DNA from 2 places in the Streptomyces sp. NPDC039480 genome. Region 2 is predicted to be linked to the other one. Evidence: predicted binding sites of a transcription regulator. Region 2 holds the regulator's gene; the other holds the start of a gene.
What was found. The regulator HspR, encoded in region 2, represses chaperone genes until heat shock. The targets are predictions, from matches to a motif close to TTGAGNNNNNNNNNCTCAA.
Positions count from the first base shown of each region.

Region 1 (4,694 bases), on a different contig from region 2:
CCGCAGGCGGTTATCCGGGCCTCCGGGCTTCCGGGCCGACGAGCCGCGCGACGCAGGAGCCGCCCCGCGGGTTGCCGTGTGGTTGCCGTGTGAGACGCACCTCACGTGGCGCCCGTCATAGACACGCTCGAAAAGAGGGCAAAGGGTGGGGTGGGACGGAAGGAGCGCCTCACCCGTGAACCAGAGCGTGCGGCCCGTCGGGGCCGCGTCCGACGCGGCGACGCCGGGCACCCTGAGCGGCATACCGCGGCAGTCGACGCGTCGGCCCCCACCGGGGGAAGGCCCCGAGCAGCCGGCGCAGGAACGTGCCCCCGGCGCGGCCACCCGGCGCCTCCGCCCCTGGCTGCTCCTGCCCACACCCACCGGCACACCCTTCACCTTCGGGTACGCCCTCGTGCTCGCGGCCACCTCGCTGCTCGCGCAGCACGCCGACCCGGACCTCGTGGAAACGCTCCTCCACGGGTCGAGCACCGACGTGGCGCACCTCGCGCACAGCCCCGTCCTCGTCCTGGTCGCGAGCGCCCTGTGGATCGCGGGCGGCATCACGTCCCCGTACGCGATCGGCTTCCTGCTGGTGCTCACCGCGCTGGAGCGCCGCATCGGCGGTCTGCGCACCGCCGGTGTCTTCCTCCTCGGCCACGTCGTCGCCACGCTCGCGACGGAGGTCCCGGTCGGCCTCTCGGTCCTCGCGGGGCATCTGCCGGACAGCTCGCTGCACCGGCTGGACTACGGCATCAGCTTCGGCGTGGCCGCCAGCGTCGGCGCGCTGGCGGGGCTGCTCACGCCATGGCTGCGCTGGCCCGTCCTCGTCGGCTTCGGCGGGATGCTGGTCGACGACCTGATCGCGTTCGCCGACCCGATGACGAACTGGGGGCACCTGCTCGCGCTGCTGGTCGGCGTCGCCACCTGGCCGTTGCTCAGGCGTCGCCCAGGCGCGGCGCGCGGCGCATCGCCCACAGGGTCGGACCGCCGCCCGGCAGCTGCACCTCGCCGAGCACCGTGAAGCCGAAGTGCTCGTAGAAAGGGAGGTTCTCCGGCTTGGAGGACTCCAGGTAGACGGGCAGGCCGGCCTCGTCGGCCCGGGCGAGACCCGAGCGCAGGAGGGCGGCTCCGTGGCCCTGGCCCTGGGCGGCGGGGTCGGCGCCGAGCACCGCCAGGTACCAGTGCGGCTCCTGGGGGCCGTGTCCGGCGGCGGCCGCGGTGGCCTCGCGGAACAGCGGGGCCCGGTCGCCGAGTATCTCCGCGAGCTCCTCCACGGTCTCCGCGTCGGGCACGGCCTTGTCCTGCGCGCCCGGCGGCACCCAGAAGGAGGCCGCCGCGGCGGTCTGCTCGCAGACGCCGTGGCGGCCGTACTGCCGAGTGAGGAGCGTGGCGAAGTACCGGCCGAGGCCCGCCTCGCGGGTGGCCGCGTCCGGGAAGAACCACCGCATCATCGGGTCGTCGCCGAAGGCGCGGGCCAGGGTACGGCCGATCGTCACGGCGTCGTCGATGGTCGCGGGCTGCGGGGCGGGCCGGGCCGCCTCGGGAACATGGGTCGTCGACATGCGGTCATTCTGCACTTGTTGATCTTCATGGTCGGGGGCAGGGGGGTGATCGCGTGCGGGTGCTCCGACGGAGTCCGCACGCCACTTCGTGGGTGACGCCCGCGCGTTTGGGCGACACCCGCGCGCCCTCGGGCCTGGGCGACGCCCGCGTGCCGGAACGGAGCCCGCGCGCCTTCGCGCCTGGCGACGCCTCGCGCCTGAGTGACGCCCGCATGCCAGAGCGGAGCCGTCGCGCCAGAGCGCCTAAGCGACGCCCGTGCACGTGCACCCGAGCGACGCCCGCGCGGCGCCCTCGCGCATGAGCAACGCCGTCGCGCCCGAGCTCCTGAGCGGCGCCCCCGCGGCGCCCCGCCCCGGCCGGTGCCCCGCGCCGCCCCCCGTCAGTCGCTACCTGTCACGGCGACGGCTGTCGCCCCGATGTGGCTGAGCGTGCGGTTTCCCGCGCCCCTGGGCGGCGTCTTCGCTCCGTCGTCGGGGCTCAGGCCGCCGGCACCGCCTCCACGATCGACGGGAACGCGTCGGTCGGCAGGATTCGGGTCAGGCGCAGCCCCGCCCCGACGAGCAGCGCGGCGAACTCGTCCTCCGTGCGTTCCTGGCCGTCCACGATCGCCGCCATCGCCACGTCCAGGGTCTTGGCGATGTGCGGTTCGTTGCCGGACGGTAGGACGCAGTCGACGATCAGGAGGCGCGCGTCCGGCGCCATCGCCGCGCGGCAGTTGCGCAGGATCCGCTCGCAGTCCGCGTCCGGCCAGTCGTGCAGGACGTGCTTGAGGACGTAGATGTCGCCGCCCTCGGGGACCCCGGCGAAGAAGTCCCCGGACTCGGCACGCCATCTGCCGCGCAGCTTCTCGTCGCCGCCCAGGAGGTGCGTGCTGACCGCGGGAGCCTGGTCGTAGAGGACACCCGTCAGACCGGGCCGCCCGCGCAGGACCGCGCGCAGCAGCCCGCCGCGGCCGCCGCCGACGTCCACCACGGTGCCCTTCTCCGGGAAGGGGTACGTCCCGGCGATCACCGCGTCGACCGGCCCCGAGAGCGACGCCATGCCGCTGTCGAAGAGCTCCCGCAGCTCGGCGTCCTCCGCCAGATGCGCGAAGAACGGCTTGCCGAAGACCCGTTCGAAGGACGGGCCGGCCTGGCGGACCGTCTCCTCCAGCCCCGCGGAGGTCCGCCAGAACGCCTGGTCGGTCAGCATCACGACCGCCGGGTGCAGGGAGTCGGGCACGTCGGTGCGGAGCGCGCTCGCGAGCGGGGTCAGGTGGAACGCGCCCGCCCCGTCCTCGCGGAAGACGCCGCGCGTGGCGAGATAGCGCAGGACGCGGCGGAGGTGCCCGGCATGGGTGCCGGTCGGCTCGGCCAGCTGCTCGGCGGTGCGCGGACCCCCCGCCAGATGGTCGGCCACCCGGCAGAGCGCCGCCGTGCGCAGCGCCGCCGAGAAGAGATGCCCCAGAGCGTGTTCCGCGAGCTGCCAGGTCACGTCCCGCATGCCGCCGTCACCGTTCTCGGGTGTGTCCACCTTGTTCTCGGGTGCGTCCACCTTGGATCCCCTCCGTGGAAGTCGGAGCGTCCACGCTCCCAAGGGGACGGCCGGGAGGGAACGGCACGCGCGAGACGGATGACCGGAAACGAGCCATCTTCCGAGCCGCCTTTTCCCTGATCGCTCAGAGCGAACATGGCCCGGGGAACAACTCGGCGCTCATAACCATTGAGTCGATACAGCTCAACTTGAATGCCGAAGGGGAGATCATGGCTACTGAGTCCACCTCGTACACACCGCTCACTCTGCCCGTGCTGCCGCTCGACGACGAGGTGGTCCTGCCCGGCATGGTGGTTCCGTTCGACCTGTCCGACGCCGATGTGCGCGCCGCGGTGGAGGCGGCCCAGGCCGCTGCCCGCTCCAGTGGCGACAGCAAGCCGAAGGTGCTGCTTGTTCCGCGCGTCGACGGGACGTACGCCGCGACCGGTGTCCTCGGCACCGTCGAGCAGGTCGGGCGGCTCTCCGACGGCGACCCGGGCGCCCTCATCCGCGGCCGGAGCCGCGTCCGCATCGGCGCTGGCACGACCGGCCCCGGCGCCGCCCTCTGGGTCGAGGGCACGAAGGTCGACGACACCGTGCCCGACCCCCTGCCCGGCGCCGTCACCGAGCTCGTCAAGGAGTACAAGGCGCTCGCCACCAGCTGGCTGAAGAAGCGCGGCGCCTGGCAGGTCGTCGACCGCGTCACGCAGATCGACGACGTCTCCGCGCTCGCCGACAACTCCGGATACTCCCCGTTCCTGACCACCCAGCAGAAGGTCCGGCTCCTGGAGACCGAGGACGCGGTCGCCCGCCTCAGGCTCGCCACCGAGCAGCTGCGCGAGCACCTCGCCGAGCAGGACGTCGCCGAGTCCATCGCCAAGGACGTACAGGAAGGTGTGGACAAGCAGCAGCGCGAGTTCCTGCTGCGCCGCCAGCTCGACGCGGTCCGCAAGGAGCTGCGCGAGCTCAACGGCGACAGCAAGGACGCGGCCGAGGAGTCCGACGACTACCGCGCCCGCGTCGAGGCCGCCGACCTGCCCGAGAAGGTCCGCGAGGCCGCCCTCAAGGAGGTCGACAAGCTGGAGCGCGCCAGCGACCAGTCGCCCGAGGGCTCCTGGATCAGGACCTGGCTGGACACCGTCCTCGAACTGCCCTGGAACGAACGCACCGAGGACGAGTACGACATCAAGGGCGCCCAGGAGATCCTGGACGCCGAGCACGCCGGGCTCCAGGACGTCAAGGAGCGCATCACCGAGTACCTCGCGGTGCGCAAGCGCCGCGCCGACCGCGGCCTCGGCGTCGTCGGCGGGCGCCGCGGCGGCGCCGTGCTCGCCCTCGTCGGCCCGCCCGGCGTCGGCAAGACCTCGCTCGGCGAGTCCGTCGCGCACGCCATGGGCCGCAAGTTCGTGCGGGTCGCTCTCGGCGGCGTACGGGACGAGGCGGAGATCCGCGGCCACCGGCGTACGTACGTCGGGGCGCTGCCCGGACGCATCGTGCGGGCCATCAAGGAGGCCGGGTCCATGAACCCGGTGGTGCTCCTCGACGAGATCGACAAGGTGGGCTCGGACTTCCGGGGCGACCCGGCCGCCGCCCTCCTCGAAGTCCTCGACCCGGCGCAGAACCACACCTTCCGCGAC
Region 1 covers NZ_JBVITX010000002.1:873,497-878,190, forward strand. The annotation lists gene ACZ56E_RS09910 (rhomboid-like protein) at 176-1,003, shown strand; gene ACZ56E_RS09915 (GNAT family N-acetyltransferase) at 918-1,544, opposite strand; gene ACZ56E_RS09920 (methyltransferase) at 2,023-3,027, opposite strand; gene lon (endopeptidase La) at 3,288-4,694, shown strand, end outside.
Region 1: the regulator HspR is predicted to act here: its motif matches at 3,247-3,265, upstream of lon (endopeptidase La).

Region 2 (4,694 bases):
CCTCGAACTCCGCCACCCCGCCCTCGTCGAGTACTTCGCCACCACCTTCTGGCGGCTGTGGCGCATGGCCACCCCCATGTGGCCGCAAGCGGCTCCCCAGCCGTCCGAGAACGGCATCACCGCCCGCCAGCACGCCATCGCCGGCCTCCTCGTCGAAGGCCTCACCGACGCCGAGATCGCCGACCGGCTGGGGATGAACGTCCGGACCGCCCGCGTTCACATCGCCAAGCTGGCTGCCACTCTCGGCAGCAACAGCCGCGCCCAGCTCGGGTTCCTGATCGCGCGGTCAGGGATCCTCGAACGGGGGTGACTCATCCCGGTACAGGGGCTTCGCGCCTCTTGTTCCCTCCTCAGGTCGCTGCACCGCAACAAGATGGCGCTACCGCCGCCCCTCCCCGCCCGGCAAGCTGAGGACAGCGGTGGGGGCATCTGATCGGCCCTCTCCCGCTTCCCCCGAGCGCCCCGGCCAGCTGCTCCCCCGTAGCCGACCGGGGCGCTCTCACGTCACGACAAGGGGCTGGCCCACTCCCGCAACAGCTCCACCCGCTCCGCCGCCCGCGGCGACCCGCCCTCATGGCGGCGGCCCCAGTCGGACATCGCCGTCAGGGTGGTGAGGAGGGTGCCCGCGCCTTCGGTGAGGTGGGTCAGGAGGTCGCGGGAGAGGTCGTACTCCGTGCGGGAGTAGCCGACCGCCGCCGCCGTGTACGCCGTCAGCTCCGTCTCCTCGCCCTCCGCGTCAGTGACACGTACCGTCATCGTCGGGGCCTCGTCGCTGCCGCCGAGGCCGACCGTGAGCGCCAGGTCGACCACCGCGCCCACGTGCCGCTTCAGGGACTTCACGGGGACGTCGTCGACGGTCAGCGCGCGCACGTCCTCCCACGGCCACATGCCGGTCTGCCGGTCGCCGAGGGCCAGTACGCCCTCCGGCGTCAGCCGCACCCCGGGCGCGAGCCCGGCCGGCTTCGCCCCCACGTACACATCGCCCTCGGCGATCCAGAACAGGCCCACCATGGCCATCGTCAGCTCAACTCCCCGTACCCGTACACAGCGAAGCGGGGCCGGGAGGTCACCACCTCCCGGCCCCGCTTCAGGGTACTCAGACGTCCTCAGGCCATAGGAAGGCCGTGAGGGCTACTGTTCCGTTGTCCGTTTCGGGCGCCACACCACCAGCGCGCTCGCCTGCTGCACGTCCTGGTACGGGACCAGGTCACGGCGGTACGAGGCGTGCACCGCCGCTTCGCGCTGCTGCATCGCCGCCGCGGCGCCGTCCACGGCCGCGGAGAGCTCCGCGACCCGCGACTGGAGCGCCGCGACCTGGTTCTCCAGCTCGATGATGCGCTTGATGCCCGCGAGGTTGATGCCCTCTTCCTGCGACAGCTGCTGCACCGTACGGAGCAGCTCGATGTCGCGGGCGGAATAGCGTCGGCCGCGGCCCGCCGTACGGTCCGGGGAGACCAGACCCAGGCGGTCGTACTGCCGCAGGGTCTGCGGGTGCAGACCGCTCAGCTGGGCGGCCACCGAGATGACGTACACGGGTGTCTCGTCGGTGAGTTGGTACGGATTATGACGACGGCCGACCCTATCCATGGGGTCACGCTCCCTTCGCGGCCTGGAACAGTTCTGCCCGCGGGTCGTCGCCCGCAGTCGCCTTGCGGTAGGACTCCAGGGCTTCCTTCGCCGAGTCCGACAGGGATGTCGGGACCGACACCTCCACCGTCACCAGCAGGTCGCCCCGGGTGCCGTCCTTGCGGACCGCGCCCTTTCCGCGGGCCCGCATCGTACGACCGTTCGGCGTGCCGGCGGGGAGCTTCAGGGTGACGGGCGGCCCACCCAGGGTGGGCACCTTCACCTCGCCGCCCAGCGTCGCCTCCGGGTACGTCACCGGAACCGTGACCGTGAGGTTGTCGCCCTTGCGGCCGAAGACGGGGTGACTGTCGACGTGCACGACCACATACAGGTCGCCCGCCGGACCGCCCCGCTCGCCGGGCGCGCCCTTGCCGCGCAGGCGGATGCGCTGCCCGTCCGAGACACCGGCCGGGATGCGCACCTGCATGGTGCGCGACGACTTGGCGCGGCCGCTGCCGCCGCAGACCTCGCAGGGGTCCTGGGCGATCAGCCCGCGGCCCTTGCAGTCCACGCACGGGTCGGTGAGGGAGAACCCTCCGCCGCCGCCCCGCGAGACCTGGCCCGTGCCGACGCAGGTCGGGCACACGCGCGGTGTGCCGTTCTTGTCGCCGGTGCCGGAACACGCCTTGCAGGCGGCCTGGGAGGACATGCGGAGCGGCACGGTCGCACCGTCCACCGCCTCCGTGAAGCTGAGCGTGACCTCGGACTCGATGTCCTGGCCGCGCCTCGGCTGCGTACGCGTGCCGGCTCCGGCACCCGCGCCGCCGCGGTTGAACAGGCCCCCGAAGACGTCACCGAGACCGCCGCCGAAGCCGCCGGCCGCTCCACCGCCACCCGGGCCGCCACCTCCGAAGAGGTCGCCCAGGTCGAAGTTGAACGAGCCGCCGCCGGCTCCGGGGCCCTGCCGGAACCCACCGTTTCCGAAGAGGGCACGCGCTTCGTCGTACTCCTTGCGCTTCTTGGGGTCCCCGAGGATGTCGTTCGCCTCGGAGATCTCCTTGAAGCGCTCCTCCGCCTTGGTGTTGCCCTTGTTGGCGTCCGGGTGGTTCTCGCGGGCGAGCTTCCGGTACGCCTTCTTGATCTCGGCTTCGGTGGCGTCCTTGGGGACGCCGAGGACCTTGTAGTAGTCCTTCTCGATGAAGTCCTTGGTGCTCATCCCCGACGTCCCTCCTCACTCATGTCGCTGCCGTCAGCCCTCGTCCGGGCCACCGGTCTCCTTCTCGTCCGACTTCTCCGCGGATGCGGAGTCGGCGGAGGCCGCGGAGCCATCGGATTCCTCGCCCTTGACCGTCTGCGCGCCGGGCTGCGGCTCGGCGACCGCCACCCGCGCGGGGCGGATGGTGCGCTCACCGATCCGGTACCCCGGCTGCAGGATCGCGACGCAGGTCGTCTCGGTGACGTCCGGTGCGTAGCTGTGCATCAGGGCTTCGTGGATCGTCGGGTCGAAGGGCTCGCCCTCCTTGCCGAACTGCTGCAGGCCCAGCTTGGCGACGACGGTCTCGAGAGACTCGGCCACCGACTTGAAGCCGCCGACCAGTTCGCCGTGCTCACGGGCGCGGCCGATGTCGTCGAGGGTGGGGAGGAGCTCGGAGAGGAGGTTCGCCGAGGCGATCTCCTTCACCGTCACCTTGTCCCGCTCCACCCGACGGCGGTAGTTCTGATACTCGGCCTGCAGCCGCTGGAGGTCGCCGGTGCGCTCGTTGAGCGCGGTGCGGACCTGGTCCAGCTGGGCGGTCAGGCCGACGTCCTGAGCGGACGTCTTGCTCGCTGCTGCGTCCCCGGCCGGGGCCGCCGGGCCCTCCTCGGTGGAGGGCTCGGCGGCCTTCGGCGCCGCGTCATCAGGGGTGGCGCCGGAGGGGACGTCAGGCTTCTCGGCGTCCTCGCCGAAGCCCGGGGTCTCCTCGGTCATCAGGCGGCGCCGCCCTTCTGGTCCTTCTCGTCGTCGACGATCTCGGCGTCGACGACTCCGTCGTCCTCCTTGGCCTGGTCGGCACCCGGGGCAGCGCCCTCGGGGCCGCCCGCGGCCTGCGCGCCCTGGGCGTCGGCGTACATCGCCTGGCCCAGCTTCTGCGAGACGGCGGCGACCTTCTCGGTGGCGGTGCGGATCTCGGCCGTGTCCTCGCCCTTGAGCTTCTCCTTCAGCTCATTGACGGCTTCCTCGACCTCGGTCTTCACGTCACCGGGGACCTTTTCCTCGTTGTCCTTGAGGAACTTCTCGGTCTGGTAGACGAGCTGCTCGCCCTGGTTGCGCGACTCGGCGGCCTCGCGGCGGGCGTGGTCCTCGTCCGCGTACTTCTCGGCCTCTTCGCGCATGCGGTTGACCTCGTCCTTCGGCAGCGAGGAGCCACCGGTGACGGTCATCTTCTGCTCCTTGCCCGTGCCGAGGTCCTTCGCGGTCACGTGCATGATGCCGTTGGCGTCGATGTCGAAGGAGACCTCGATCTGCGGGACGCCGCGCGGGGCCGGCGGCAGGCCCGTGAGCTCGAACATGCCGAGCTTCTTGTTGTACGCCGCGATCTCGCGCTCGCCCTGGTAGACCTGGATCTGCACGGACGGCTGGTTGTCCTCGGCCGTCGTGAAGATCTCCGACCGCTTGGTCGGGATGGTCGTGTTCCGCTCGATGAGCTTCGTCATGATGCCGCCCTTGGTCTCGATGCCGAGGGACAGCGGGGTCACGTCGAGGAGCAGGACGTCCTTGACCTCACCCTTGAGGACACCGGCCTGGAGCGAGGCGCCGATGGCGACGACCTCGTCCGGGTTCACACCCTTGTTGGCGTCCTTGCCGCCGGTGAGCTCCTTGACGAGCTCGGCGACGGCGGGCATGCGGGTGGAGCCACCGACGAGAACGACGTGGTCGATCTCGGAGAGCTGGATGCCCGCGTCCTTGATGACGTTGTGGAACGGGGTCTTGCAGCGCTCCAGGAGGTCGGACGTGAGCTGCTGGAACTGGGCGCGCGTGAGCTTCTCGTCCAGGTGCAGCGGGCCCTCGGCGGAGGCCGTGATGTAGGGCAGGTTGATCGTGGTCTCCGTGGAGGAGGACAGCTCGATCTTGGCCTTCTCGGCCGCCT
Region 2 covers NZ_JBVITX010000012.1:37,403-42,096, reverse strand. The annotation lists gene ACZ56E_RS31675 (helix-turn-helix transcriptional regulator) at 1-310, shown strand, start outside; gene ACZ56E_RS31670 (hypothetical protein) at 505-1,017, opposite strand; gene ACZ56E_RS31665 (heat shock protein transcriptional repressor HspR) at 1,132-1,587, opposite strand; gene dnaJ (molecular chaperone DnaJ) at 1,592-2,782, opposite strand; gene grpE (nucleotide exchange factor GrpE) at 2,816-3,535, opposite strand; gene dnaK (molecular chaperone DnaK) at 3,535-4,694, opposite strand, start outside.